Sphingobium yanoikuyae: one gene and its partner. The protein of the gene in region 1 interacts with the protein of each later gene in a pairwise test. Links are inferred from orthologs where the notes say so. Each region holds a gene or a part of one and is shown in the gene's direction. Other genes may lie near its edges.

Region 1 (15,208 bases):
GTATGTCGAGAAAGGCAGGCGATCATTTTGCGAACAGAACAGGCAAAGGCCTCTTAACCATTGTAAAATGCTTCCATGGCTTAATAATGCGATGGATGAGGCAGGGTTGCTCAAGGGTTTGAACCGTCCCGCGCGCGCGGGCAGCATGGACGCGTCCTGCGCCATGTCCGCCTATTTGCCTGCGGCTTTGCTGCTGCTGGCGGGGCTGGTCGGGCTGGCGGCCGCCTGGATCATGAGCGGCAGCGGCTCGGGACGCTATCTGGTGATCGCGCCCTGGGGTGCGTCGCGGGCCGAGGCGATCAACCTGGTGCGGGCGGCCGACGGGGGGCTGGTCGGCATGGGGCGCCTGTCCAACATCATCATTGCCGGGTCGAACCGGCCGGATTTCGCGGCGGCGTTGCGCAGGGCGGGGGCCTGGGGCGTGATCGCGACGCCGTCGCGGATCGAATGCGGCGAACCATTGCCGGGGGGGCAGGCATCATGATTATCGAGCTGGACAAGCTGCGTTTCCATTTCGGCCGCTTCCTCGTGCCGCTCTTCTGGGCGCATGTGCCGTTGCTGGCGACGGTGGCCCTGCTCACGGGCCATTCGCCGATCGCGGCGGCGCTGGGCGGCACATTGCTGGCGGGGGCCTATCATCTGACCTGGTGGCGGCAGGGGATTGCCCCTGCGACCCGCTATCTGTCCGCCGTCGCACTGATGGGCGAGCCGGCGATCCTGCTGTTCCTGCTGCGCGGCCATGCCTGGCAGATGGACATGCACATGTATTTCTTCGCCATGCTGGCGCTGACCATCGCCTGGTGCGACAAGCGGGCCATCCTGGCGGCGGCGACGGCGACGGCGCTGCATCATCTGCTGCTGCTCTATCTGCTGCCCTATGCGGTGTTTCCGGGGCAGGGTAATCTGGAACGGGTGCTGCTGCATGCCGGCATCGTTGCCTTCCAGACGGCAGTGCTGGTCTGGCTGAGCGACAAGCTGGTCGAGAGTTTTCAGCGCAACCAGAAGATGGGCGAGGAGATATTGGCCAAGAATCAGGCGCTGGAGGCGCGGACCCGCGAGGCGGAGGAGGCCAATCGCGCGAAGAGCCTGTTCCTGGCCAATATGAGCCATGAAATCCGCACGCCGATGAATGCCATATTGGGCTTCTGCCATCTGGTCGCCCGGACCGACCTCGACCCCAAGCAGCAGGATTATATCGGCAAGATCAACCAGGCTGGCGTGTCGCTGCTGCGGCTGATCAACGACATCCTCGATTTCTCGAAGAATGAAGCGGGCAAGCTGACGCTGGAGGCGCATCCCTTCACCCTGCGCAGCGCGATCGAGAACCAGATCCAACTGGTCGCGGCCAATGCCGAGGCAAAGCAGGTCAGGGTTGTCTCGCGGGTCGACGCCGATGTGCCCGAGCGGCTGATAGGCGACGAAATGCGCTTCTGTCAGGTCGTGCTCAACCTGATGAGCAATGCCGTCAAATTTTCCGAGGAAGGCACCGTCACCATCGGCCTGTCGGCGTCCGAGCAGAATGGCCGGGTGCGGCTGAAGCTGACGGTGCGCGACACCGGCATCGGCATGACGCCCGAGCAGCAGAAATCGCTGTTCCATTCCTTCACCCAGGCGGACAGTTCGACCACGCGGCGGTTCGGTGGCACCGGCCTTGGCCTCGCCATCTGCCGTCAGATCGTGGAGCAGATGGGCGGTGACATCGCGGTCGAGAGCGCACCCGGCCAGGGCAGCAGCTTCATCTGCCACATGCTGATGGATGCGGACGACCGGGCGATGGGGCTGGAAATGCCGATGTCGGCGCATGTCCGCCGGCTGCGCGTGCTGGCCGCCGACGACAATCCGGCGTCGCGCCAGATCATCCATGACGTCTTTGCCGGCTGGGGCATGGCGGTGGATCTGGTGGCGTCGGGTGGCGAGGCGATCGCCGCGATCGAACATGCCGACGAACGGGGCGAGCCCTATGACCTGGCCCTGCTCGACTGGAAGATGCCCGGCCTGGACGGGATGGAGACGGTCGATGCGCTGCGTGCCACGGCGCTGCGCCATCCCCAGCCCAAGGCATTGATCATCACCGCCTATGGCGCGGACGATCTGTTGCAGGGTGTCGATACCGACAAGGTTGCCGCCTTCCTGACCAAGCCGGTCGTGCCCAAGATATTGCTGGATACGATCACCGAGATTTTCGCCGAGGAACATGCGCCCGTCGTCCATGTCGCCGCGCCGGCCACGCCCGCCCTGCCGATGGTGGCCGAAGCGCTGCGCGGGCTGCGCGTGCTGCTGGTCGAGGATAATGAGATCAACCGCGAGATTGCGGCCGAACTGCTGGACGATGCCGGGTTGAAGGTGGATTTCGCGGAAAATGGCCGCATCGCCTGCGACATGGTGCGCGAGAAGGGGGCGGGTTATGCCGCCGTGCTGATGGACGTGCAGATGCCCGAAATGGACGGCATCAGCGCCACCCGGATCATCCGCGAGCAGTGGAGCGCCGAGGATCTGCCGATCATCGCCATGACCGCCCATGCCTATGAGGAGGAAAAGCAGCGCTGCAAGGCTGCGGGCATGAACGATCATATCGCCAAGCCGGTCGAGCCGCCGGTGCTGGTCAGGGTGCTGGATCGCTGGCTGAAGGCGGGACGAGTGACCACGCCGCTGCCGTCGCCGGTCGTGCCGACGGTTGCCAGTTCGTCGCTGCCCGATCGGCTGCCGCCCTTCGACCTGCCCGCCGCACTGGCGCGGGTCAATGGCAAGACCGGGCTGCTGCGCAAGCTGATCGTCACCTTCGGTGACAGCTATGACCATGTCGGCCGGGATTTGCGGGCGCATTTGGCGGCAGGGTTGCTGCCCGATGCGCGGCGCCTGGCCCATAGCCTGAAGGGCGTGGCCGGATCGCTGGAACTGCCCGGCGTCCAGCAGATCGCGTCGGACATCGAACGGATGCTGGCGGCGGGCGAAACCGGGCCGGCGCTGGCCGCGGTCGTCGATCTGGAGGTGGCGATAGCACCAGCGATCGCCGCTGCGCGCAGCCTGACGGGGGGCGCGGAGGCATCGGACGTCGCGATCGTCACCGACCAGGATGATGGCGCGGTCGAACAGGCGCGCACCGAATTGCGCGGGCTGATCGCGCGCCGGAGCCTGAGCGCCCGCGCCGGGTTCGAGCGGCTGGCCCAGGCGATGGGGCTGACGGCCGATCAGCGCGCTGGCCATCCGGTTCAGCGGGCGCTGGAGCAACTGGATTATGAAACTGCCCTCGCGCTGATCGATGCCGATGCGCCGGGCGCGGGCACAGCAGGCCGGTCGATCGATCCGGCAGGAGCGACATCATGAGCAAGGCCACCATCCTGATCGTCGATGACGAGATTTCGAATATCGAAATCATGAACGCCGTGCTGGAGGATGATTATGAGATCTGCTTCGCCACGTCGGGCCAGCAGGCGCTGGACATTGCGCGCACGGTGCAGCCCGACCTGATCCTGCTGGATGTGCTGATGCCGGGCATCGACGGGTTCGAAGTCTGTCGCCAGATCAAGGCGGACATCATGCTGGTCGACATACCGATCATCTTCACCACCGGGCTTGGCGATACGGAAGATGAGATGCGCGGCCTGTCGCTGGGCGCGATCGACTATGTGACCAAGCCGATCCAGCCGGCGATATTGCGCGCGCGGGTCGGCAACCATGTCGAACTCAAGCGCCTGCGCGATCAGCTCGCGACGCTGGCCGTCACCGATGCGCTGACGGGCCTGAGCAATCGTCGCCACATGGAACGGTCGCTGCAGGCGGAAAGCGCGCGCTTGACCCGGACCGGGGAATGGATGTCGGTCATCATGCTCGACATCGATTTCTTCAAGCAGTTCAACGATACCTATGGACATCCCGCCGGGGATCGCTGCATCGCGATGGTCGGTGCCGCGCTGACCCGTGCAGTCAAGCGCGCGACCGACCTGCCGGCGCGCTATGGCGGCGAGGAGTTCGCCTGCATCCTGCCCGGCGCGGACCCCCAGGGGGCAGAACTGGTTGCGCAGGAAATCCGGCTGCAGATCCAGTCGCTCAACATTCCCCATGCCCAGTCGCAGGTCAGCCCCTTCATCACCGTCAGCATCGGCGTCGCCAGTGCCCGTTGCCATGCCGACCTGCCCGCCGAGCTGTGGATGGCGGAAGCCGATCGCCAGCTTTACGCCAGCAAGCAGCGCGGCCGCGATTGCATCACGACCATCCAGTTCGACGCGCAGACCTGCCATGGCTATTCCCTGGCAGCCAATGAATAGGCGCTGTCAGGCGCGCATGACCGGGTTCAGAGGCGCCTGATCAGAAGATGACCGTGACCAGTATCGTGTCCGAATAGCTGCCGGGCGGGACATTCTGCCCGGCCGGGATACGGCCATATACCGTCGTGGTCTGGTCCAGGTTCAGCAGCGCGATGAAATTGCTGGTCACCGTCTGCGATCCGCCGGTCCCATCGCCCCAGACCTGGTTGCGCGCATTGCTGGTGTAGAGATTATAGGCGAGCGTCGAGCCGCCACTGGTCAGGACGCGCGGCGCATAGGTGGACGATGTCCCTTTGCTGAGCTGGATCGTGTAACTGCCGCCCAGCGCGACCACCAGCGAGCAGCGCACGCGCACCGTTCCCGATGAATCATTATCCCCGCTGGCGACCGGGTTGTAATTGCCGAAGCTCAGGCCGCTTGCCGATACGGTACAGGTGCACAGGGCCAGGGGATCGCACGCCGCCTGCGCGGGGGGCGCCATGATCAGGGCCGCCAGCGCGACCGCAACGGCGTAGAGGGCATGGCCAGTGCGCATCCTCATCCTCCTTATGGCACGCATGTCAGCGGCCCGATCACTGGTAGCATTTCGTCCGGCACGGCGTCGACCCGAACATGGCAGGGGCCGTCCCCCGTATCGACGGTCAGCATCATGCCGGGGTGAAGGCTGCGGATGAAGACGGCACCATCATTGCCGACGAAGGATCTTTCATCTTCCGCGGTGACGCTGGCGCCGATTTCCGCCGGCGCGCCGTCCGGCATCACGATGCGCAATGTCGCCGGATGCTCCCGGACCGCGACGAAACGCGCGCTGACGGCGCCACGGTAGCGCGGCACCACCCTGATCTGGTCATTGGGCATCCGGATGTCGATCGGCACGTCCGCCGCCGCGATGCTGAGGCGATTGATTTCATAGGGGCGCAGGTCGGGAATGACGGCCATGCCATGGGCGTCGGTCCGCGCGACCAGGCGGTTTTCCTGATAGATGCGCACATCGGCCTGGCCGGGCACGCGCACCACGGCAAAGCCGCTTTCCACCCGGCGGGTCGGGAACAGCGCGCCATCGGCCAGCAACAGGCCGCCCTGGCCGGTGACACGCCAGCCGGTTTGTCCGCCGGCACGGTCCACCTGCGCGGTCATCTCCGCCGCATTGCCGCGCCACAGAATCTCGCCCTGCTGTTGCGCGTTGCTGCCGGTCGAAATCGCCGCCCGATAGCCCCAGCCTCCGCTTTGCGGCGGGGTGCTGCGCATTTCCGCCCGCACGCCACCCCGGTCGGCCTGGAGATAGGCGCTGCTGCGCGGGCCGAAGGGGATGGTCAGGTTGAAGCCGATGCTGTTTTCATGGCCGCTTTCCGAAAAGCGACTGCGGATCGCGTAGGCGCTGACAAAGGCCTTGTCGCGCAGGGACAGGCTGTAATTGCCCGACAGGACGCGGGCGGACTGGCTGTCGGCATAGGTCAGGCTGGTATAGGATGCGCCGATCGTGCCCATGGTGCCCAGGCTCCATCCGGCAGAGCCTTGCACCTGTTCCACGATCCGCTCGCTGTCGCGCTCCACGCCGATTTCGCGATAGCGGTTCGACGCCCGCTGGTAACTGAGAGCGACGTTCCAGGTCGGCGCGTTGCGGGCAAAGGCTGCCCGATACAACAGGCCCTCACCGGCCTGGCTCGTCGATCCCGCTGCCGCCAGGCTGATCTCGCCGATCGGAACGATGATCATGTTGACGCCGCCGCCGGCCATGGTGACGTCGGCGCTGGCTTCGGCCCGTCCCTCGATCGTCAGCCGGTCGGTCAGGCCGCGGCGATAGGTGCCGGCCAGGAAGGGATTGTCATAGCCGAAGCTGCGCAGCCCATAGCCGCGCCGTTCGGCTCCTGCCTCCATCGACCAGGACGCCAGGCCCGCGCGCAGCAGGTGGGAACTCACATAGTAGCTGGACGTGACGTGCCGCTCCACACCCAGCGGATCGCGGATCACCAGCGTCACCTGGCCGGCACCCGTGACTAGCGGCACCTGGTTGATGGAGAAGGGCCCCTGGCCGACGTCGGTCTGGAAGCGTTGGGTGCCGTTCACCAGCAGTTCCACGTTCGACGGCACGGCGGCGCTGCCGGCAAGGGACGGGGTCGGAAAGGTCAGGAGGCTTGGCTGCAGGGCGAACTCGGTGCCGAAGCGCACGCCGCCAAAGCGGATCTGCCGCGTCCAGTCGCGCGCGTCCGTCACGCCATCGCCGATGACGAGGCGCGTCAGGTTGATCGGATCGTCACGCAGATAATAGCTGTCCAGCCGGGTCGCCCGGCCATAGACCGTGCCGTTGCCCAGCAGCATGCTGTTCGACACCACGCCCCAGTCATCGGACAGCCCCGCCTCCACGAAGGCGCCCAGGCGCGCCTTGCCGGCATATTCGGCCGAAATGTCATAGTTGAGGAAGGCGGCGAGCATATTGTCGCTGGGCGCGGCGACGGTGCTGGCGGGCGCAACGCTGGTCGCTTCGAAGGCTTCGGGCGACACCGTCAGCAACAAGGCCTGATTGGGCTCGTCGAAGGCGGCCGCGACGCCGCCGAGCGCGGATAGCGCGACAAAGGCGTCGCCATCGATCATCATTGCCGTGCCGGTCGGCGGGCGCATCCGCCAGGCGGCCAGATCCTTCACGCGCACCAGGAATGCGCCGGCGCGCCGCGCAAGCAGATAGTCGCCTGGCAACAGCCGGCCGTTGAGTGTGACCGAGGCCAGCATCATTGTGGGCGCCGTCGCGTCTGCCGTCGTCGCAACCGCGCCTGTCGTCGGCGCGCTGTCTTGCGCGCTGGCAATGCCGCAACTGGCCACGACGCAGGGCAGGACAAGAAGGGTGCTAGCGCGTCCCACCGGCATGGGATGCCGACTGGAGGACGAGCTCTGCGGTCAGGCTGCGCTGGCCGGTGGCCGCCTCCAGCGTCAGCTTCTCTCCGCCGCGCACCGGCCGTTGCATGTCGAACAGGAAGCTGCGTGTCGCGCCGGGAAGGATGTAGATCGATTCCTGCCTCGTCGCCAATGCGGTGCCGTCGGCCCGCTTCAGGTCGAGGCGATTGAGGTGGACGTGCGCGCTGCCTTCATTGCGTGCGGTCAGCGTCAGCTGCCTGTCATTGGTGGCGGTCAGCTGCCACGCCAGGGATGCCTGCGCACCGGGCGCGGTCACGAAGATGGGGATGCTGACGCGCAGCAATGTGCGGATCTCGCCAGCGGCGGTCGGGCGATCGGTCGGGATTTCCTCCAGGAAGACGCGATAGCTTTTCTCGGTCGGTGAGGCGGCCGTGCGCAGGCCGAAGCGCGCAATCTGCTGCCCGCCTGCGGCTATTTCGAACAGCGGCGGATTGGCCAGGATGTCGCGTGTTTCCTCGAACAGATCCTGCCCATTATCCTGCCGCCATGCCACGACCCGCACCTGCATGCGGGCCGGCGCATCGCCGCTATTTTCGATCGTCATCGTCTCGACCGGGGTCTTGTCGTCAAGCGCGACCAGGACCGGATAGATTTTCAGCGTCGCGGCCCAGGCGGTGGCGGGCTGCGCCAGGGCGAGCAGGGCCGCCGCCGCGCATCGTGCGAACATCTTGGGCATGGCTGCCTCGCTCCGGATCGATCAATAGACGACGTTGACGGTGATGGTGTCGCTATAGGAACCGATCGGGACATTCTGGCCGGCCGTGATCCGGCCATAGACGGTCAGGGCATTGGTGCCGACCGGCGCCGTCGCGGCGGCGGTGTCGGTTGCAGGTGTGTTGCCCCAGTTCGTCGTGTGCGCCGAATCCTGATACAGCGCATAGCTCAGCAGATTGCTTCCGCTCGACATCTTGCGCGTGGTCACGGTCGCGCCCGATGCAGTGCCCGCGGTCAGGCCGACCGTGTAGGTGGTGCCGACCGTGCAGAGAACCGACAGGGTGGAGGTGGCGTCGGTCGGTCCGGTTGCGGTCGGGTCATAATTGCCGAACGCCAGCGCCGTCGCCGACACGACGCAGGCCTTGATCACGGTTGCGGTAACCGGGAAGGTCGTGGTGGTGGTGGCTGCCTGGGCCGTGCCTGCAAGACCCGTCAGCAGGGCCGCGGCTGCGAGGGATGCGGCCAGTTTGAAACGAAACATGTGTCCTCCAACACCTCAAGCTTTGATGGAGGGAGTATCGTCAATGTCGGTTAATAACGCGCTTTTGGGCAAAAGGCGGCTTTACCAATATTTTGCGTAAATCGCGTTCGTCGCAAGACAAGGGAGCGGTCCCTCAGAACTCATAGGACAGGATGTCGTCCTGCCGGCTGTGATCCATATTGCCGCTGCGAAGGGAGGCGACAGTTCCGTTGTCGCTGGACGATTTCACCATGCGATAATGATATTGTCCACAATTTCCAGCAGCCTGGTCGCTGGAAATGCGGCAGGGCTGCACGACCACCGCGCCGACCAGCAGCGAGCCATGCGCGGCCTGCTGCGCAGGCGCAGCAGTGCCGATGGCCATCGATCCTGCAATCAGGAGGGTGCGGCCGGAATGGCGCAACATGCAAATAACCCCGTTCATCGCGCCCTCCTAACGGATCGAAGCGGCAACTGACAGCGATTCCTGACCGGCGGCCGAAGGGCAGACGATGCGTCGAATAGGGAATCTATGCATAGTCTATGAAGGGGGGACGCTGACGGCGGGGCGCCGTGGGGCGTCAAAGCGGCTCCGACCGGTCGATCCTGCCGCTGTCGAGCAGGGGCGCGGCGTCGATCGAATCTGCGTCCATCAGCATCGCCAGCCTTTCCGTCGCGGCAAGGATCATGGCCTGTTCCCAGGTGGGGAGGGCGTCGAAGCGATCGGTGAAGCGCTTCTGCAGCGGGTCGGGGGCATCGGCCAGGGCATCACGACCGGCGGGCAGCAGGGTCAGGTGGATCTGGCGCTTGTCGCGCTCGCCGCGCTGGCGCTGGACGAAGCCGAGCGCGACCAGCCGGTCGACGATCGCGGTGATCGTCGCCTGGCTGAATTGCAGCGCCTGCGCCACGGCGGAGGGGGTGACGGACAGGCGCGCGTCGATTTCCCGCAGCACCAGCAATTGCGACGGCGTGAGCCCGGTCGTCGTCGCCAGCTGACGGCTGCCGATTTCGGTCGCGCGCAGGACGCGGCGCAGCGCGCGCAGGGTCAGGGAGGCGATTTCGGAATCCATGGGAAGGCGCATAGCGCGAAGTCCCGCAAAGCGCCAACGGGGCCAAAAGTTCCTCATCATATACTTCATCATATGAAATATAATTTCGGCTTTGGGGTTGAAGGTGGCGTCGATGATCGGCATATAACCGCCCGTCTCGCCGGAGAATCTGCTTCTCCGAGTAAAATATAATTCGGGAGATGAACAATCTTCGATTCCCAAGCTACAGCGGCTGCTTCGCCGCCACGGGCTTCTGCGCGCTCTCGATCGGGCGAGGGGCAGGATATCGTCTTACGCAAGCCCGTCGCCACGGATGGGCCAGCCATCAGCGGATTGATTGCGGCCTGTCCGCCGCTTGATCCCAATTCGGCCTATTGCAACCTGCTGCAATGCACGGACTTTGCCGACAGCTGCATCGTCGCCGAGCGCGGCGGTGGGGTGGTCGGCTGGGTATCGGGCTATCGCCCGCCGGCAGCGCCCGAGAATTTCTTCGTCTGGCAGGTCGCGGTGTCGTCCGCCGCGCGTGGCCAGCGCCTTGCCGGGCGCATGATCGAGGCGCTGCTGGCCCGGCCCGCGCAGGCCGGCGTCACCCATCTGACGACGACCATCACCGACGATAATCGCGCCTCCTGGGCCCTGTTCCAGGGGCTGGCGCGGCGGTGGGGCGTTCGGATCGAAAAGACCGCCCGCTTTGAAGAACAGGCCCATTTTGCCGGCGCCCGCGCCACCGAATGGCAGGCGCGCATCGGCCCGTTGCCGACCCCGGCACAGAGTTGAGAGAGATTGAAAAGCATGACCGTCACGACCCAGCCCAAACCCACCAGCGCCATGCCCGACACGGCCATTTATGAGCGACGCGAGTCCGCCGTGCGCAGCTATGCCCGCGCCATGCCGCGCCAGTTCAACCGTGCGGAAGGCGTGTGGATGCACGACAATCAGGGCGGCCGCTATCTCGACTTCCTGTCGGGTTGCTCCACGCTCAATTATGGCCACAATCACCCGGTCCTGAAGGCCGCGCTGGTCGACTATATCGCCGGCGACGGTATCACCCATGGCCTCGACCTGCACACCGATGCCAAGGCCGACTTCCTTGCCACGCTGGAGGATGTGATCCTGCGTCCCCGCGGGCTTGATTATCGCGCCATGTTCACCGGGCCGACCGGCACCAATGCGGTCGAGGCCGCGATCAAGCTGGCGCGCAAGATCACGGGTCGCGAACTGGTGATCGCCTTCACCAACGGTTTCCACGGCATGACGCTGGGCGCGCTCGCCTGCACCGGCAATGCCGCCAAGCGCGGCGGCGCGGGCGTGCCGCTGAGCCATGTCGCCCATGAACCCTATGACGGCTATCATGGTCCCGATGTCGATACCGCCGACCTGCTGGAGCGGCGCCTGTCCGATCCGTCGAGCGGCCTCGACGCGCCGGCCGCCATCCTGGTGGAGACAGTGCAGGGCGAAGGTGGCCTCAATGCCGCCTCGCCGCAATGGCTGCGCCGGATCGCCGAGATCGCCAGGCGCCATGGCGCGCTGATGATCGTCGACGACATCCAGGCCGGCTGTGGCCGTACCGGCAATTTCTTCAGCTTCGAAGGCATGGGCTTCACCCCCGACATCGTCACCATGGCGAAGTCGCTGTCGGGCATGGGCCTGCCCTTTGCGCTCACCCTGTTCCGTCCGGAACTGGATCAATGGGCGCCGGGCGAACATAATGGCACCTTCCGGGGCAATAACCATGCCTTCGTCACCGCCACCGCCGCGCTGCGCCATTTCTGGGGCGATGCGCAGTTCGAACAGGATATCGCCCGTCGCGGCGCGCTGCTGGAACGGCGGCTGGACGCGATGGCGGCCGAACATGGCCTGTCGACGCGCGGCCGCGGCATGATGCGCGGCATCGACGTCGGATCGGGCGAAGTCGCTCAGACCATCACCGCCGCCTGCTTTGCGCAGGGGCTCATCATCGAAACCAGCGGCGCGCATGACGAGATCGTCAAAGTGCTGGCGCCCCTCGTGATCGAGGACGCCGTGCTGTCGGCCGGGCTCGACATTCTCGAGGAGAGCATCCGGTCCGCGCTGACCGTCACCTATGGCGTCGCCGCAGAATAAGAGGAGATTTCAGACATGATCGTTCGCAAGCTTCAGGACATCCGCAAGTCCGACCGCAATGTGAAGTCCAAGGGCTGGGAAAGTGCCCGCCTTCTGCTGAAGGACGACAATATGGGCTTTTCCTTCCACGTCACCACCATGTACGCGGGCGAGGAATTGCACATGCACTACCAGAACCATCTGGAGGCGGTGCTCGTGCTCAAGGGCACCGGCACGATCGAGGATCTGGGCACCGGCATCACCCATCAGCTGGCGCCCGGCGTCATGTATGCGCTCAATGCCCATGACCAGCATATCGTGCGGCCGGAAACCGACATATTGTGCGCCTGCACCTTCAATCCGCCGGTCACCGGTAAGGAAGTGCATGACGAGAATGGCGCCTATCCCGCCGATATCAGCGCCGCGCGCGAGCCTGCGCTGGCCGACTGATGCGTGACGCTCCAGCATTTTCAAAGCAGATGGCCACATCTGCTGACTCGGAAAATGCGGACAACAACGAAAATTGGAGCTTGATCCGGTTCAGTATGAACGGATCAAGCTCTGGCTTGGGCGCTGCCTGAGCCAGCCACGCCCTTATTACCTTAGATTGAAAAAGGGGGAGTCCCATGAAAGACCTCTACCCGTCCCGCCATGCCGACATGGCGGAATTCCTGCCGCGCCACGATCCGGTCGTCCATGCCGACTGGAGCGCCGGCGCGCCGATCAGCCGCGACCAGGCCGATGCCTTCGAGCGCGACGGCTATCTGGTGCTGGAAGACATTTTCTCCGACGCGGAAGTCGCCTTCCTCCAGCACGAGGCCCGCAAGCTGCTGGCTGATCCCGATGCGCTGGAAGCCGAAACGGTGATCACCGAACCGGGCGGCAAGGAAGTCCGTTCCATCTTCCGCATCCATGCCCAGAGCCGGGTGATCGAGCGGCTGGCGGCGGACAGCCGCCTGGTCGGCGTGGCCCGCTTCCTGCTGGGTGACGATGTCTATATCCACCAGTCACGACTCAATTATAAGCCCGGTTTCCAGGGCAAGGAATTCTACTGGCACAGCGATTTCGAGACCTGGCATGTGGAGGATGGCATGCCGCGCATGCGCGCGCTGTCCATGTCGGTGCTGCTGGCCGAAAACACGCCGCATAACGGCCCGCTGATGCTGATCCCCGGATCGCATCGCCAATATCTGACCTGCGTCGGCGAGACGCCCGAGGACCATTATCGCCAGTCGCTCAAGCGCCAGGAATATGGCGTTCCCGACGAGGACAGCCTGGCCGAACTGGCGCATCATCATGGCATCGTCGCGCCGACCGGCAAGCCCGGATCGGTGGTGATCTTCGACTGCAACATCATGCACGGGTCGAACGGCAACATCACGCCATTCCCGCGCGCCAATGCCTTCCTGGTCTATAATGCGGTGTCCAACCGGCTGGAGGCGCCCTTTGGTGTCGACCGGCCGCGCCCTGCGTTCATCGCCGCGCGCGGCGAACCGCCGGTCATCACGCCGATCAGCGGCCCCCTGATGCAGGAGGCGCTGGCATGAGCAGCCTGCATAGCGTCGAGAAGATCGGCGGCACATCCATGGCCGCGACCGCGACATTGTTCGACAATGTGCTGATCGCCGGCCGCAAGGGCGCGGACCTCTATCATCGCATCTTCGTCGTGTCGGCCTATGCCGGCATGACCGACCTGCTGCTGGAGCACAAGAAAAGCGGCGAGCCGGGTGTCTATGCCCGTTTCGTGGCGGACGAGGATGCGGACGGCTGGCGCCAGGCGATGGAGGCGGTGCGCCGCGCCATGCAGGAGCGCAATGCGACGATGTTCGTCCGCGCCGACCGGCTGGCGGAGGCCAATGCCTTTGTCGACATGCGGATCGATGCGGTCGCCGCCTGTCTCGACGATCTGGCGCGGCTGCGCAGCCATGGTCGCTTCTGCGTCAAGGAACAACTGGTGACGGTGCGGGAACTGCTGGCGGGTCTCGGCGAAGCGCATAGCGCGCATTCGACCGCGCTGCTGCTGCGCGACCGGGGCGTCAATGCGCAGTTTGTCGACCTGACCCTGTGGGACCAGCAGGACATGCGCGAGCTGGACGACCGGATCGGCCAGGCGTTCGCGCCGATCGACCTTTCCACCACCCTGCCGATCGTCACCGGCTATGCCGGATGCAGCGAGGGCATGGTGCGCCTTTATGCCCGTGGCTATTCGGAAATGACCTTTTCGCGCATTGCCGTGCTGACCAAGGCGCGCGAGGCGATCATCCACAAGGAGTTCCACCTGTCGAGCGCCGACCCGCGCCTGGTCGGCACGGACAAGGCGCGCAAGATCGGCCGCACCAATTATGATGTGGCGGACCAGCTTGCCAATCTGGGCATGGAGGCGATCCATCCCGGCGCCGGCCGGGGGCTGCGCCAGACCGACATTCCGCTGCGGGTGCGCAACACATTCGACCGGGAGGATGGCGGGACGCTGATCTGCGGCGCCTATGTGTCCGACACGCCGCGCGTCGAGATCGTCACCGGCGTGCGCCATGCGCAGGCGCTTATGTTCTTCGAGCAGGATATGGTCGGCGTGAAAGGCTATGACGCGGCGATATTGGACGCGCTGGCCCGCCATGGCGCCTGGATCGTCAGCAAGGCGTCGAACGCCAACACCATCACCCATTATCTGTCCGCCGATGCGGCGACGGTGAAGCGGGTGATCGCCGATTTGCAGGCGCGCTATCCCGACGCTGCCATATCGGCCCAGCCGGTGGCGATCGTGTCGGTCATCGGCAGCGACATATCCCGGCCGGGGCTGGTGCCCGACGCCCTGCAGGCGCTGGCCGATGCCCATGTGCCGATCGTCGCGATGCAGCACCAGATCCGCAATGTCGACCTGCAGTTCATCGTCGATGTCGATCATTATGAGACCGCCGTGGGCGCGCTGCACCGTGCCCTGGTGGAGGACGGGGCGGAACCGGCGGAGGATCGGCGCGCGGCCTGATCCGCTCCCGGTCATCCCCATGTTCGCCGCGATCCACCCCGTCCGCAGCCTGCTGCTCGCCATCTTCATGCTGATGGCGGGCAGCGGCTTCCTGTCCACGCTGATCGGCCTGCGGCTGGAGCGGGCAGGGGCAGGCACGATGGCGATCGGTGCGGTCGCCACCGCCTATTTCGGCGGACTTGTGGTGGGCGCGTTGCGGGCCGGAGCGATCGTGCGACAGGTGGGGCATATCCGCGCCTTCGCCGCCTTTGTCTCGCTGCTGTCGGCCAGCACATTGGCCTATGCGCTGGTCCAATATCCGCTCTTCTGGGCCTGCCTGCGCCTGATCGACGGCATCTGCGTCGCGGGCGTGTTTATTTGCCTTGAAAGCTGGCTCAACGACCGGGCGGAGGCGGAAACGCGCGGCAGCGTGCTCGCAGCCTATATGGTCGCCCTCTATTCGGGGCAGGCGGTCGGGCAATTGCTGCTGGGCGCCAGCGGCGCCTTGCCGGCGGTGCCGTTCCAGATCGCCTCCATTCTCATTTCCCTGGCCATCATCCCGTTATGTCTGACCCGCAGCAGCGCCCCCGCGCCGGTCGATGCGCAGGCCTTCACCATCCGCGCCCTCTATGCCGCGTCACCGCTTGGCACGGTCGGCTCGGTCGCGACCGGGCTGATGCTGGGCGCCTTCTATGGCATGGCGGCGGTGCATGTGCGCCGGCTGGGGCTGGATCTTGGCGCGACCGCCAGCTTCATGATGATC
Region 2 (14,772 bases), 2.5 Mb from region 1 along the record:
CAGGGCGGCCACGACATGTCAGGGATAGAGCATCGCGGGGCGTGCGGCAAGGAAAAGCGTCAGGCGGCGCTGTCCATCACCACCGGATCGATCGGATGCAATCCGGCCAGGAATTCCTGCGCGCTGCGTTCCCAGCTAAAGCTGCGGCCATAGGCGGCACAGGCAGCCCGATCGCACAGCAGCGCGGCGGCGATGGCATCCTCCAGCCGCTCGGACATGGCACCGGTTTCCGGCGTGACGATATCGATCGGCCCGGTGACCGGATAGGCCGCGACCGGCGTGCCGGCGGCCAGCGCCTCGATCATCACCAGCCCGAACGTGTCGGTGCGGCTGGGGAAGACGAACACGTCGGCGCCGGCATAGATCGCCGCCAGATCGGCGCCGAACTGCGCGCCCAGGAAACGGGCATCGGGATAGGCCCGCTCCAGCGCCCCGCGCGCCGGGCCGTCGCCGACGATCAGCTTGGTTCCGGGATGCTCGCTCGCCAGAAAGGCTTCCAGATTCTTCTCGACCGCGACCCGGCCGACATAGAGCTGGATCGGGCGCGGCAGGTCCGCCAGCAGGGCCGAGGGGGCGACATCCCCGGCAAAGGTCTTGAGGTCCACGCCCCTGCCCCATTTGCGGACATTGGCGACGCCATGGGCGCGTAACTGATGCCGCACCGACCGGGTCGACACCAGCACCGCCTGCGCCGGACCATGGAACCAGCGAATATAGCGCCAGAACCAGGCCGCCGGCAGGCCGGTGCGCTGCGACACATAATCGGGGAAATGGGTGTGATAGGCAGTGGTGAAGGGCACGTTGCCGCGCAGGCACCAGCGCCGGGCGGCAAAGCAGAGCGGCCCTTCGGTCGCCAGATGGACGGCATCGGGACGGAAGGCGGCGATCGCCTGCCCCACCACGCCCGATCGCACCAGCGCCAGCCGGATTTCCGGATAGGTCGGACAGGGAATGGAGCCGTAGAGATCGGGCGAGATCACCTTCACCTCATGGCCCATATTCTCCAGTTCGGCCTGGATCGTCTGCAGCGTGCGCACCACGCCATTGACCTGCGGCGTCCAGGCGTCGGTGACGATCGCGATCCGCATGGCCCGTCTCCGCGTCAGGCCGCCATCAGCGCCGGCGTCTTTTCGCCGCGCTTGGCGATCTCGTCGGCCCAGTGCAGCACCTCCATCGCGCCGCTGGCATGTTCGACCAGCGCGGTGCAGCCCTCCACCCAGTCGCCATCATTATAATATTCGATGCCCTCGATCTCGCGCATCTCGGCATTGTGGATATGGCCGCACACCACGCCGTCGACGCCGCGCGCGCCGGCTTCATGCGCCACCACTTCCTCGAAGCGGGAGATGAAGGACACGGCATTCTTGACCTTGTGCTTGGCCATCTTGGACAGTGACCAATAGGGCAGGCCCATGCGCTGGCGCACCGCGTTGACCACCACGTTGAGGCGCATCAGGGTGGTGTATGCCGCGTCCCCCACGAAGGCGAGCCAGCGATGCGCCAGCATGATCGTGTCGAACTCGTCGCCATGCAGCACCAGCAGCTTGCGCCCGTCGGCGGTCTCGTGGATCGCCTTGCGACGGATTTCGACCCCGCCGAAATTCATGCCGGTGAACTGGCGGAACATCTCGTCATGATTGCCGGGGATATAGACGACACGGGTGCCGCGCTTGGCCCGCTTCATGATCCGCCACAGCACGTCATTATGCGCGGCCGGCCAGTAGAAGCGCTTCTTGAGCCGCCAGCCGTCGATGATGTCGCCGACCAGATAGATGGTGTCGCTGTCGACGCTGTCCAGGAAATCGATCAGCATCGTGGCGTTGCAGCCGCGCGTGCCCAGATGGATGTCGGAAATCCAGATGGTGCGATAGCGGCGACGCGCGCCTTCCCGCTCGGGGATGTGGAAGCGGTCGTCAGCCCCCTCTTCCAGTTCGCTCAGGAAGGGCAAGCGCGTGATGGCGTCCATGTCTACGTCCTCAAGGGCTGTTGTCCTTGAGGCCGAATCCTTAGCGCCGCTCTGTTACAACTCCGCACCGAATATGACGGAAATGCTACGACCTTCGACCATCCAATGCAGGGTGCCAAGTGACTTTCCCTCCCCAATGCCGCGCGAACTCAGTAGCTCGCTGCCGCAATTCAGGAGTGGCGTCTAAAAGGAAAAATGCTCGCGCAGTTCCCACTGCCGACCTGAGCGCATCAACCTTAAAACCCAATTCCGCGAGGCGCTCACCCCAGTGCATCAACTCCACGATGTTGCCGCCTGGCATCCTTGTATGATGGTGATAGACCACAATGGTCCGACCATCTCGTTGCAACGCCTTTAATTCTGCCAAAGCCACACTTTTACCGGCCTTGGCAGATCCGACACTATAGGTCGCTGGTTCAAGGCCGTTGTCGGGATCTACAAATATAAGATCGCAACCATCCACAAACTCGGCGGCTCGCGCGAACCAAGATGCTCGCAAGGCGCGTCTGGATTTTGCATCGCCAGCAGGAAGCATCGCGTTGTGATAGACAGCACCGTCAATCAGTCCGGCCCGCTCCAAAGCATCCACACTACGATCGTTGCGCTGAACAATAAGATTCAACTTATCAAACAACACCGGATCAATGGCGCGCCATATCTGTGGTCGATCCAAATAGGCTATGTGCTTACCATCCGCATTATGGGCTTCATCAGGGTATAGCCACCACAGAACACCCAGTTTCAACCCTGGCGCCAATCGACGCAACATCGACAGCTTCACATAATCGCCGACGTCAGCGGCATAACGGTTCTGCACTAAACTATCCTCACACCGTCAGCACGATCTTCCCGAAATGTTCGCCCGCATCCATGCGGGCATGGGCCTTGGCCGCGTCGGCGAGGGCAAAGCGCTGGTCCATCGCCGGGCGCAGCTTGCCCTGCTCGACGAAGGGCCAGACGGTGCGCATGATCTCATCCGCGACCAGGCTCTTGAAGCCCGAGGAGCGCGGCCGCAGGGTCGATCCGGTCAGGGTCAGGCGCCTGGACATCACCGTCGGCAGGAAGATGCTGGTCTTGGCCCCGCCCAGCACCGCGATCGACACATGGCGGCCATCTTCGGCCATGCATTCGATGTTGCGCGGGACATAGTCGCCGCCGACCATGTCGAGCACCGCCTGCACCCCCTGCCCGCCGGTGATGCGCTTCACCTCGGCGACATAGTCCTGGCTCTTGTAATTGATCGCATGGGAAGCGCCCCATTCGAGCGCCTGCGCGCATTTGTCGTCGCTGCCGCAGGTAACGATGATCTCTATGTCGAACAGGCGGCAGAGCGAGATCGCCATGGTGCCGATGCCGCTGGTGCCGCCATGGACCAGCACCCGGTCGCCGCCGACCACATAGGCGCGCTCGAACAGGTTGGTCCACACGGTGAACAGGGTTTCGGGCAGCGCCGCCGCCTCGACCAGGTCATAGTCCGCGGGCACCGGCAGGCACTGGCCGGCCGGCGCAATCGCATATTCGGCATAGCCCCCGCCCGGCAGCAGCGCGCAGACGCGCTGGCCGACCAGCATGTCGGCGGACCGGCCGGCGGCGACGATCGTGCCCGCCACTTCGAGTCCGGGAATGTCGGATGCGCCGGGCGGCGGCGGATATTTGCCCTGCCGCTGCAGCACGTCGGGCCGGTTGACGCCGGCGGCGGCGACGCGGATCAGCACTTCATCCTCGCCGGGCACCGGCACCGGCCGCTGTTCGGGCACCAGGGCGTCGGGACCGCCCGGCACCGGGATGCCGATGGCCGTCATCTGCGATGGAATCGTGAAACTGTCGAGGATCATATGTGCCCCCCCGGGCCAGAGATATTGCGCCGCACCCAAAATCGACGGACGGAGCTTCGCTTCTTATTGACAGACTAGCCTACAGGGTCAACATTACCCTTTATGGACATGGACAATGATCTGCCGAGAAAGGCCGATGATCCGCTGGCCCAACTGCTCCGACAGGATCTGGGTCCCCTGTCCGTTGCGGAACTGGAAGCGCGCATCAGGGCGCTGGAAACCGAAATCACCCGCACTCGAACAAAAATTGAAAGCGCCGTTAACCATAAGGCAACTGCCGAGGCGTTATTCAAGCGATGAACCCGCGCCTCGCCCCTGACGGCCCGACCAAGGGCTCCACCGGGCATGGGCAGTCTGGCAATTCCGGCGGTCAGGGCCTCTCCCTTGAACCGTCGTCGAGCAATGCCGACATAAGGTTCAAGTCAGCCCCTAACCGGGGCCAGGAGTAGAAAAGACATGCCATCTTTCGCAGCCGCCCTTGAAACCACCCTGCACAATGCGCTGACCCATGCGTCCGAGCGCAAGCATGAATATGCGACGCTGGAGCATCTGCTTCTCGCGCTGATCGACGATGAACATGCGTCGAAGGTGATGCAGGCGTGCGGCGTGGAACTGGGCGAACTGGCCGATGCCGTCACCCAGTATCTCGACACCGAACTTGACAGCCTGAAGGTGGAGGGCGCCAGCGACCCCTCGCCCACCAGCGGCTTCCAGCGCGTCGTCCAGCGCGCCATCCTCCATGTCCAGTCGTCCGGCAAGGATGAGGTGACGGGCGCCAATGTCCTCGTCGCGCTCTTTTCCGAACGCGAATCCTATGCCGTCTATTTCCTGCAGCAGCAGGACATGAGCCGCCTCGATGCCGTCAGCTACATCAGCCACGGCGTCGGCAAGGGCACGCCCACGCCCGAGCGTCAGGAGACCAAGGGGGCAGCCGAGGAGGAAAAGAAGGTGCAGGACGGCAAGGGCAAGAAGGACAGTGCCTTGGAGCAGTTCACCGTCAACCTCAACGAGAAGGCGGAACGCGGCAAGGTCGATCCGCTGATCGGCCGGTCGTCGGAAGTCGACCGCACCATCCAGATCCTGTGCCGCCGTTCGAAGAACAACCCGCTTTATGTCGGTGATCCGGGCGTCGGCAAGACCGCGATCGCGGAAGGCCTGGCGCGCAAGATCGTCGAGGGCGAAGTGCCCGACGTGCTCAAGGAAGCGGTAATCTACTCGCTCGACATGGGCGCGCTGCTGGCCGGCACCCGCTATCGCGGCGACTTTGAAGAGCGGCTGAAGGCGGTCGTCACCGAACTGGAGAAGATGCCGCATGCGGTCCTCTTCATCGACGAGATCCACACCGTCATCGGTGCCGGCGCGACCAGCGGCGGCGCGATGGACGCCTCGAACCTGCTGAAACCGGCCCTGTCGGGCGGCACGATCCGCTGCATCGGGTCGACCACCTACAAGGAATTCCGCAACCATTTCGAGAAGGACCGCGCGCTGCTGCGCCGGTTCCAGAAGATCGACGTGAACGAGCCGTCGGTCGAGGATACGATCAAGATCCTGACCGGCCTGCGCACCGCGTTCGAGGAGCATCATCACGTCAAATATACGCCGGACGCGATCAAGGCGGCGGTCGAGCTGTCGGCCCGCTACATCAACGACCGCAAGCTGCCCGACAAGGCGATCGACGTGATCGACGAAGTCGGCGCGATGCAGATGCTGGTGGTGCCCTCCAAGCGCAAGAAGACGATCACCCCCAAGGAGATCGAGGCGGTCATCGCCACCATGGCGCGCATCCCGCCCAAGACCGTGTCGTCGGACGACAAGAGCGTGCTGGAATCGCTGACCACCGATTTGAAGCGCGTCGTCTTCGGCCAGGATCAGGCGATCGAGGTGCTGTCCTCCGCGATCAAGCTGTCGCGTGCCGGCCTGCGCGATCCCGACAAGCCGATCGGCAACTATCTCTTCTCCGGTCCCACGGGCGTCGGCAAGACGGAGGTGGCACGCCAGCTCGCGACCCTGCTCGGCATCCCGCTGCAGCGGTTCGACATGTCGGAATATATGGAACGCCATTCGGTCAGCCGCCTGATCGGTGCCCCTCCGGGCTATGTCGGCTATGACCAGGGTGGCCTGCTGACCGATGCCGTCGACCAGCAGCCGCACAGCGTCCTGCTGCTCGACGAGATCGAGAAGGCGCATCCCGACCTGTTCAACATCCTGTTGCAGGTGATGGACAATGGCCGCCTGACCGATCACCACGGCAAGACCGTCGATTTCCGCAACACCATCCTCATCATGACCACCAATGCCGGTGCGTCGGACATGGCGAAGGAATCGATCGGTTTCGGCGAACTGACCCGCGAGGATGTGCAGGAAGACGCGGTGAAGAAGCTCTTCACCCCCGAATTCCGCAACCGCCTCGATGCGATCGTGCCGTTCGGCTATCTGCCGCCGGAAATCGTCGCCCGCGTCATCGACAAGTTCGTGCTGCAACTGGAACTGCAACTGGCCGATCGCGACGTCCACATCACCCTGGACGAGGACGCCAAGGCCTGGCTCACCAAGAAGGGCTATGACAAGCTCTATGGTGCCCGCCCGATGGGCCGCCTGATGCAGGAAAAGATCAAGCAGCCGCTGGCCGAGGAACTGCTGTTCGGCAAGCTGGTCCATGGCGGCGAAGTCCATGTCCATATGAAGGATGAGGCCCTGGCCTTCCAGATCACCCCCGCCGCGCCCAAGAAGGGCGGCAAGAAGGGCGGCAAGGCCAAGGCGCCGGAAGGCACGAAATAAGCGGCTTCACAAACCCATGGGAAAGGCGGCTCGAGAGGGCCGCCTTTTTTTATTCCTCCCCGGCACGGGGAGGGGGACCGTACGCAGCACGGTGTGAAGGGGCACGCGCCACAAAGAGCCGCATCCCCGCGCCGTTACTCCCCCCTCTTTTGCCGTCATTGCCGCACAGGCGGCTAGCCCTCATCCACTATCTCCGTGCCTCCGCGGCTCCGCGCGAAAATGAATCACGCGGAGCCGCGGAGAAGAAAAGGGAAGGCCAACTTGGGTGAGTTTGAGACGGTCTGCTTTTGGAGAGATGACAAGCGATAGCCGACGATGCGCGGAAAAGTCGTTCGGCAATAATCACTTTGTTGCGGACATCGGCAACTCAAGTGTATCAAAATGCACATGTGCCGATATCGCTTAGCCCGTTTCATTTCGTTCATATTGAGCATCGCTGCGCTTTTTTTCTATGCGCCTTTTATATCAAAGGCGTTTGAAGAGATTGGCTTTTTGCGCTTCTTGCCGATTGGGATATGCCTCATTGTCGGTTTCGTCTTTACGCTGAGATGGATTGAAGACAGCATTGAGGGGAAGCGAAATGCGTCACGAGAGGTGCATAACTCGAATTTTCCTGTGCCCTCAGTGCGCGCCTCTGGGTGGGGCGATACCCTGATCGCATCTGAGACATCTATTGATGAAGCCTTTGAAACCACAAAGGGACGTAGGGACGGCATCATTGGTGTGGTCGATGAGGATCGCAATCAACTTATCCTTCAATGGAACAAGAAGGGTTGGGGTATAGAGTTAATTCCCAACGGAGAGCGCGTTCGCAAAATCGCTGTTAAGACTAATAATAAATTTTCGGGCAAAGAGATAGGGGTTACTGGTTTTCTTGGGGCTATTTTCAAAAGCCCTTCTGGAGATTCATTTGACCATCAAACGGCGCAGGATGTCGTCCGATCTTTTTTTGGATGGGGCAAAATGCCGCACAATATCGCGTGGTCCACTGTAATATATAATTAAATATTTCTAGGCGCTGCTGTGATCGGCGGACGTCCGCTCTCCAACAGATTTCGCCATTCAGCCTTCTTCGTGCCTCTTGAATGAATGGCCGGTTTCAAGGATCAGGATTATCTGACGGAACGGCCAAAAATGGTCGTTACTTGCCAGTCACAGCCACCGTCATCCTGACGGAAGTCAGGATCCATTCTGCGCTACGGCGGATGGGGAGCGCTGAATGGATCCCGGATCAAGTCCGGGATGACGAAGATGGTGAAGGTAGCTTCTGGTCGTCAGCCGTCAAAGCCCGGCATCGTCGCTCGCGATGACGGGGGTGGTCGCTTCCAGACCATCCTCCCCTGCAAGGTTCGGCAGAGTCGCGTGCCTCTGCCGAACCTTGCAGGGAGGAATTCACAGCCGCTTCTGGTCGTTAGCACCCTCCCCCTAAACCCACATGCCCTTGCCTGCGTAAGCATTGCATGACACCCATGCCATCATGCAGCCCCACACGCAGTCCATCCTCCTCCTCCACGGCTTTGGCGGCCATCAGGTGCAGACCGCGCTGCTTGCCCGGCGGCTGCGCGGGGCGGGGTATGACGTCGCCAATATCGGCTATCCCAGCTGGCGCTGGCCGCTGCCCCGCGTCATCGATCATCTCCACGCCCGCATCATCGCCTCCCCGGCTTATGACGCCTCCACCGTCCATTGCGTCGGCCATTCGATGGGCGGCCTCATGCTGCGCGCCTGGCTCGCGCGCCATCGTCCCGACCATCTGGGCCGCGTCGTCATGCTCGGCACGCCCAATGGGGGCAGCGAGATTGCCGACCTTCTCTACCGCCTGCGCCTCCATCCGCTGATCCTGAACCAGGCCGGCGCGCTGCTACGCACTCGCCGCGATGCGATCACGCTGGCGGCGCTGGGTGAGGTCGACTATTCGCTCGGCATCATCGCGGGCGACCGGCCGATGAATGGCCTGCTCCCCAGCCGCATCTTCCGCGCGCCCAATGACGGCAAGGTCAGCGTCGCCGCCACCCATTGTCCGGGCGAAAGCGACCATATCACCCTGCCCGTCGCCCACACCGCGATGATCTACACCCGCCCCGTCGCCGATCAAGTCGTGCATTTCCTGCGCCATGGGCAGTTCGCGCGCACTTAGCCCCCCTCTCCCCGCCCACCGCAAATTCTGCTAAGCCGACTCCAGAACAGAAAGGTCGCATGTCTTCCACGCTTTCATAGGGGAATGCATGTCCACTTCGCTTCATCTGCGGTCCGCCGCGCCACGCGCCGCGCTGCTCAGCTTCAGCTTCGTCCTTCTCGCCACGCCCGGCGCCAGCCAGCAGGCCGGCGGACCGATCGCCCGCTATTCGATGGATGCCGGCACCATGTCCGGCATGGCCGCGATGGCTGGGGGCGGTGGCATGGGCGGGGCCATGTCGATGATGATGGGCGGCGGCAACCAGCCTATCCATGAACTGGTGCTGCGCCTGGGATCGACCCAGGCCGCCAGCGGTTCGCCGGCAGCCGAGCATTATATGCCCGCCGGCGCCCGGCTGGGCGCCTCCGTCCCGCTGGTCACGCCCAAGGTCACGCCGAGCGACGAGCCGGCGCTGCCCGGCGAGAAGCCCAAGGGGCGGCTGCTCATCTATTGGGGATGCGGCGCGACCGCCGGGCCGAACCAGCCGGTGGTGATCGATTTCGCCAAGGTCGCGCGCGGCCAGTTTCCGCCCGGCCTCTACATGACCGGCGCGGCGATCCCGCAGGAATGGCAGGTCCGCTTCACCAACAGCAAGACCTATGGCGAATGGCCCAATGGCCAGACGCGCAAGACGCTGTCGGGCAATTCCTCGCTAATCGGCGACCATCGCATCGCCGGCAATTATTCGCCTGAGATCAAGTTCGCGCTGAACCAGGACTTCATGCCGCCGATCACGGGCCGCGCCAGCCCGGCCGCGGGCGGCGCCACCCAGTTGAGCTGGAACGCGGTGCCCAATGCGACTGGCTATTATGCCTGGGTGTTCGCGGCCAAGCAGGGCGGCGACATGGTGTGGTGGGCCTCCTCGGCCAGTCAGGCCTTTGGCGGGCCGGTGTGGGACTGGCTCTCCCCCGGTGCCGTGCGCAAGCTGATCGGCGACAAGATCGTCATGCCGCCCAGCCAGACCAGTTGCACCGTGCCGTCACAGGTGGTGCAGTCGGGCGGCGAGATGCTGATGGGCAGCCTTTACGCCTATGGCCCGGAAGCCAATTTCGCCTATCCGCCGCGCCCGGCCGATCCCAAGATCGCCTGGAAACCGGAATGGATCGCCCGCGTGCGCTATCGCTCCAACACCATGTGGATGCTCAATGGCCCGGACATGGGATCGATGATGAGCCAGGGCAGTGACGACAGTGCCGACGCCTCGGGCGACAATCCGCCACCCAAGAAGAAGAAATGCAAGGGCGGCCTTGGCGGCATGCTGGCCGGCGCGATGGGCGCGGGCTGCTGAAGCGACAGCCGGGGCGCGACACCACACGTCGCGCCCCGGCCACGAGTTGCACTTGAAACGAAAGGAAAATCCGGCAAGTCTCGCGCCATTCTTCCGTTTCGAGGTTTTCATGCGACACAAGCTATTGGCCGCGCTGCTGCTCGACGCCGCCCTCTCCCCCCTGCCGCTCGCCGCCCAGTCGGCCGCCCCGTCGTCCAGGTTCGAGGGCCGCGACATCTTTGCGCTGCAGGTCGCCACCGATCCGCAGATCAGCCCCGACGGCAAGAGCGTCGCCTATGTCCGCCGCCAGGGCGACATCATGACCGACCGGCAAAAGGGCGCGATCTGGCTGGTCGACACCGCCACCGGCGCGCAGCGCCCGCTGGTCACCGACGCCAGCCAGCCGCGCTGGTCGCCCGATGGCAAGCGCATCGCCTATATCGCCGCCGATGCGGGCAAGCCGCAATTGTTCGTGCGCTGGCTCGACACCGGCGCCACCGTGCGCGTCACCACCCTGCCCGACGGCCCGCAGTCGGTCACCTGGTCGCCCGACGGCAAGTCCCTCGCCTATATCATGCGTGTGCCCGCCGACCCGATGAAGCTGGGCAAGGCGCCCGACAAGCCGGAGGGCGCCGAATGGGCCAAGCCGCTGGAGGTGATCGACCGGGTCGATTATCGCAATGATGGCGGCGGCTATGTCCAGGCCGGCTATGACCATATCTTCCTGGTGGCGGCCGATGGCGGCCCGGCGCGGCAGCTGAGCTTTGGCGACTATCAGGATGGCGGCCCGTTGAGTTGGACGCCCGACGGCCGCGCCATATTGTTCAGCGCGGTGCGCAAGCCCGACTGGCAGCAGAAGATATTCGATCCGGAAATCTATGCGCTCGACATCGCTTCGGGTGCGATCAGCCCGCTCACCAGCCGCGAAGGCCCGGATGTCGCGCCGGTCGTCTCGCCGGACGGCAGCAAGATCGCCTATCTCGGCTATGACGACAAGCGCCTGTCCTACCAGAACACCTATCTCTACGTCATGAACCGCGACGGCAGCGGCGCCCATGCGATCACCGCCGATTTCGACCGCAGCATCGACCGCGCTTACTGGGCGGCGGACGGCAAGTCGCTCTACGCCCAATATGACGAGCGCGGCGTCAACCGCCTCGCCCGCATCAGCCTCGACGGCCATGTCACCGAACTGGCGAGCGGCCTTACCGGCACGGCGTTCGACCGCCCCTATAGCGGCGGCGATTTCAGCGTGGCGGCCAATGGCACGCTCGCCTTCACCAGCGGATCGGCGTTGCGCCCGGCCGACCTTTCGATCAGCAGCGGTGGCAAGAGCCGCCAGCTCACGCGCCTCAACGAGGATTTCCTGAGCCACAAGGCGCTGGGCCAGGTCAAGGAACTGGCCGTCACCGCGCCCGACGGCCGGACCGTGCCGGCCTGGCTCGTCACCCCGCCCGGCTATCAGCCCGGCACCCGCGTGCCGCTGCTGCTGGAAATCCATGGTGGTCCGCACACCGCCTATGGCCCGCATTTCTCTACCGACGACCAGCTTTATGCCGCAGCCGGCTACGCCGTGCTCTACACCAATCCGCGCGGCTCCACCTCCTATGGCGAGGAGTTCGCCCAGCTGATCCATCATAAATATCCCGGCGACGACTATGGCGACCTGATGGCCGCGGTCGATGCCGCGATCGCTGCGGGCGTGGCCGATCCGGACAATCTGTTCGTCACCGGCGGTTCGGGCGGCGGCGTGCTCACCACCTGGATCATCGGCAAGACCGACCGGTTCAAGGGTGCCGCCACGCAGAAGCCGGTGATCAACTGGATCAGCGAGGCGCTGACCATGGACAATACCCTCTTCACCTCGCGCTACTGGTTCCCCAACAAGCCCTGGGAAGATCCGATGGGCTATTGGAACCGCTCGCCGCTCAGCCTGGTTGGCAACGTCAAGACGCCGACCCTGGTGGTCGTGGGCAGCGAGGATTATCGCACCCCGGTCAGCGAAGCGGAGCAATATTATGGCGCGCTGCAGATACGGGGCGTGCCGACCGCGCTGGTGAAAGTGCCGGGCGCCAGCCATGGCGGCATCGCTGCCCGCCCGTCGCAATCGGCGGCCAAGGCGGCGGCGATCATCGCCTGGTTCGATCGCTATCGCGACAAGCCTGCGGCGGCCACCGCACCGGCCCAATGATCCGGCTGGCCGGAGCATATTGTTCATGATATGTTCTGGCCACTTTCCAAGGAGGATGCACAATGGCGGACCCGGTTCTTCTCTACACCAATCCCATGTCGCGCGGGCAGATCGCCCGATGGATGCTGGAGGAGGTCGGCACGCCCTATGAGGCGGTGATCCTGGATTATGCCGGCGGCATGAAGACCGCCGACTATCGCGCGATCAACCCGATGGGCAAGGTGCCGGCGATCGTTCATGGCGGCAAGGTGGTGACCGAATGCGCCGCCATCTGCGCCTATCTGGCCGATGCCTTCCCCGCCGCCGGCCTGGCGCCGGCGACCGATGACCGGGCTGATTATTATCGCTGGCTCTTCTTCGCTGCCGGTCCGGTGGAGGCCGCCGTCACCAACAAGGCGATGGGCTTCGTCCTGCCCGAAGGACGCGAGCGCAGCGCGGGCTATGGCTCGCTCGACGACACGCTCGACACGCTGGAAACGGCGGTCACCGGCCGCAGCTGGATCTGCGGCGGCACCTTCACCGCAGCGGACGTCTATGTCGGCGCGCAGATCGACTGGGGGCTCACCTTCGGCACCATCCCCAGCCGCCCGGCATTCGAGGCCTATGCTGCCCGGTTGCGCGAACGCCCAGCCTATAAGAGGCAGAAGGAGATCGACAACGCCCTGATCGCCGAGATGCAGAAACAGGGCTGAGCCTGCCCCTTCCCAACAAAGCAAAAGGCCCGGCGGAGATGTCCGCCGGGCCTTTTTCCTGTCTTCGTTCCGTTCGCTGGAAATCAGCGGCGATCGCCCATGAAGCGCAGCAGGAACATGAACATGTTGATGAAGTCTAGATAGAGGTTCAGCGCCCCCATCACCGCCGACTTGCCCATCATGTCGGTGCCGGCGACATAGGCATAGATGCTCTTGATCTTCTGCGTGTCATAGGCGGTGAGGCCCGCGAACAGCAGCACGCCGACGAAGCTGATCGCCCAACCCAGCCCATCGGACTTGAGGAACACATTGATCAGCGATGCGACGAACAGCCCAACAAGGCCCATGATCAGGAAGGTGCCGAAGCCCGACAGATCCTTCTTGGTGGTGTAGCCGTACAGGCTGAGGCCGGCGAAAGCCGCCGACGTCGCGAAGAAGGTCTGTGCGATCGACATATCGGTATAGACTAGGAAAATCCAAGAAATGGACATCCCCATGACCACGGCAAAAGCCCAAAACAGCGCCTGCGTCGCCACCGTCGAAAGTCGATTGATGCCAAAGCTCAGCACCAGCACAAAGGCCAGCGGCGCGAACATCAGCCCATAGGCCAACAGTCGCGATCCACCAAAGACCTGCGCGGCCAGCGATGTCTCGCCACCGGCAGAGAACAGCATCGCGACGACACCGGTCAGCAGCACGCCGCTCGCCATATAATTATAGACCGACAGCATATATTTGCGCAGCCCGGCATCGAACGCCTCGCTGCGCGCGGCGCTGGCATTGCCAAAGCCTGCGATATCGGAACGGGGGTCGGACCAATTGGCCATGGGTAAAATCTCCTTGGACGGCCTTTCTCGGCCGATCGTCATAGTATCGGCGCTAACGCCTCTCAGTTCAAGTGAAAGCCGAAGGCTAACAGCGATGTCATGCCTGAAGGCTACGCTAAAAGATCATGTCAAATTGACTTGCGCGAAGGCTCGGACCGGGAATGTGCCCATGCCGACGATCTTGGGCGGCACCGCGGTGAAGGCGAAGCCGGCATCCGGCAGCATGGCCAGATTGGTCATATGTTCGCAGATCAGCACGCCCGCCCCCAACAGCTCGCGATGGACCGGGCGGCCGGTGCCGGGCCGCGTATCGTCGATATTATGGCTGTCGATGCCGACCAGCCGGGCGCCGCGCGCCACCAGCATCTGCGCCGCCGCTGCGGTCAGGAAGGGGTGATCCTCATAATAGGCGGGCGTGCGCCAGTGCCGGTCCCAACCGGTGTGGACCAGCACCGCGCGGTCGGCGACATCGATCCCATCCAGATCGGCGGCGTCGGTCGCCAGGCCCACGGCCTCGAACGGCCTGCGCACCACGATCGCCGGCAGGCTGGCCAGCCGGTCGAGGTCGAGCATGGAGAGATCATCGCCCTCCTCGAAGCGGTGGAAGGGCGCGTCGAGATAGGTGCCGGTGTTTGACACCATGTCGATCCGCCCCATCTGGAAGGCGCTGCCATCGGCATAGTTGGCGCGCGACTGTTCGCGGGTCCAGTAATCGCAGATATGCGGCGCGGCGACGCCCTTATAGGTGGTCATGCCATGTTCGATGGCGTGGCTGAGATCGATGAAACGGGTCATGACGGGGACATTCTCCGACGGAAGATGCGCCACAGGGTGGAAAAGCCGACGACCGCCCAGATGATGTTGAGCACCATCGAGGGAAAGGCGTCGTGCCACCAGGTGTTGAGGATGAAGAAGGCGGCGCCGACGGCGTTGAGCCACTGGAAGGTCGCCGACCCACCCGACAGCCGCCCGGTCGAGACGCCGACATAGGCGATCAGCACCAATATCGCGCCGGCCCAGCCGATGATCTCCACGAACAG

Evidence for each region.
Region 2: the proteins of U0025_RS15405 (region 1) and clpA interact in binary tests that used the Escherichia coli proteins (3 or more experiments, as listed by UniProt). The link is inferred for Sphingobium yanoikuyae from one-to-one orthologs.

Annotation. Positions count from the first base shown.
Region 1 is NZ_CP139979.1:3,308,565-3,323,772, reverse strand. The notes cover bases 84-3,524. They hold U0025_RS15405 (response regulator), read left to right. Parts: upstream 84-480; coding sequence 481-3,324; downstream 3,325-3,524. Other genes in these bases: U0025_RS15400 (diguanylate cyclase), read left to right, coding at 3,321-3,524; U0025_RS15410 (hypothetical protein), read left to right, coding at 107-484. Outside these bases: more of U0025_RS15400, read left to right, coding at 3,525-4,265; U0025_RS15395 (Csu type fimbrial protein), read right to left, coding at 4,306-4,800; U0025_RS15390 (fimbria/pilus outer membrane usher protein), read right to left, coding at 4,812-6,995; U0025_RS15385 (fimbrial biogenesis chaperone), read right to left, coding at 7,108-7,851; U0025_RS15380 (Csu type fimbrial protein), read right to left, coding at 7,873-8,370; U0025_RS15375 (hypothetical protein), read right to left, coding at 8,504-8,794; U0025_RS15370 (MarR family winged helix-turn-helix transcriptional regulator), read right to left, coding at 8,931-9,419; ectA (diaminobutyrate acetyltransferase), read left to right, coding at 9,684-10,175; ectB (diaminobutyrate--2-oxoglutarate transaminase), read left to right, coding at 10,191-11,501; U0025_RS15355 (ectoine synthase), read left to right, coding at 11,517-11,930; thpD (ectoine hydroxylase), read left to right, coding at 12,107-13,027; U0025_RS15345 (aspartate kinase), read left to right, coding at 13,024-14,466; U0025_RS15340 (MFS transporter), read left to right, coding at 14,486-15,208. UniProt on the Escherichia coli protein: Member of the two-component regulatory system UvrY/BarA involved in the regulation of carbon metabolism via the CsrA/CsrB regulatory system. Phosphorylates UvrY, probably via a four-step phosphorelay.
Region 2 is NZ_CP139979.1:793,790-808,561, reverse strand. What follows is about bases 3,914-6,918. They hold clpA (ATP-dependent Clp protease ATP-binding subunit ClpA), read left to right. Parts: upstream 3,914-4,257; coding sequence 4,258-6,579; downstream 6,580-6,918. Other genes in these bases: U0025_RS03760 (DUF1192 domain-containing protein), read left to right, coding at 3,914-4,101. In the rest of the region: U0025_RS03780 (glycosyltransferase family 4 protein), read right to left, coding at 60-1,088; U0025_RS03775 (UDP-2,3-diacylglucosamine diphosphatase), read right to left, coding at 1,103-1,966; U0025_RS03770 (hypothetical protein), read right to left, coding at 2,052-2,783; U0025_RS03765 (NAD(P)H-quinone oxidoreductase), read right to left, coding at 2,794-3,801; more of U0025_RS03760, read left to right, coding at 3,904-3,913; U0025_RS03750 (hypothetical protein), read left to right, coding at 7,006-7,584; U0025_RS03745 (esterase/lipase family protein), read left to right, coding at 8,057-8,716; U0025_RS03740 (hypothetical protein), read left to right, coding at 8,805-10,043; U0025_RS03735 (alpha/beta hydrolase family protein), read left to right, coding at 10,153-12,213; U0025_RS03730 (glutathione S-transferase family protein), read left to right, coding at 12,276-12,905; U0025_RS03725 (Bax inhibitor-1/YccA family protein), read right to left, coding at 12,989-13,732; U0025_RS03720 (cyclase family protein), read right to left, coding at 13,856-14,527; U0025_RS03715 (CBU_0592 family membrane protein), read right to left, coding at 14,524-14,772. UniProt on the Escherichia coli protein: ATP-dependent specificity component of the ClpAP protease. It directs the protease to specific substrates. It has unfoldase activity. The primary function of the ClpA-ClpP complex appears to be the degradation of unfolded or abnormal proteins.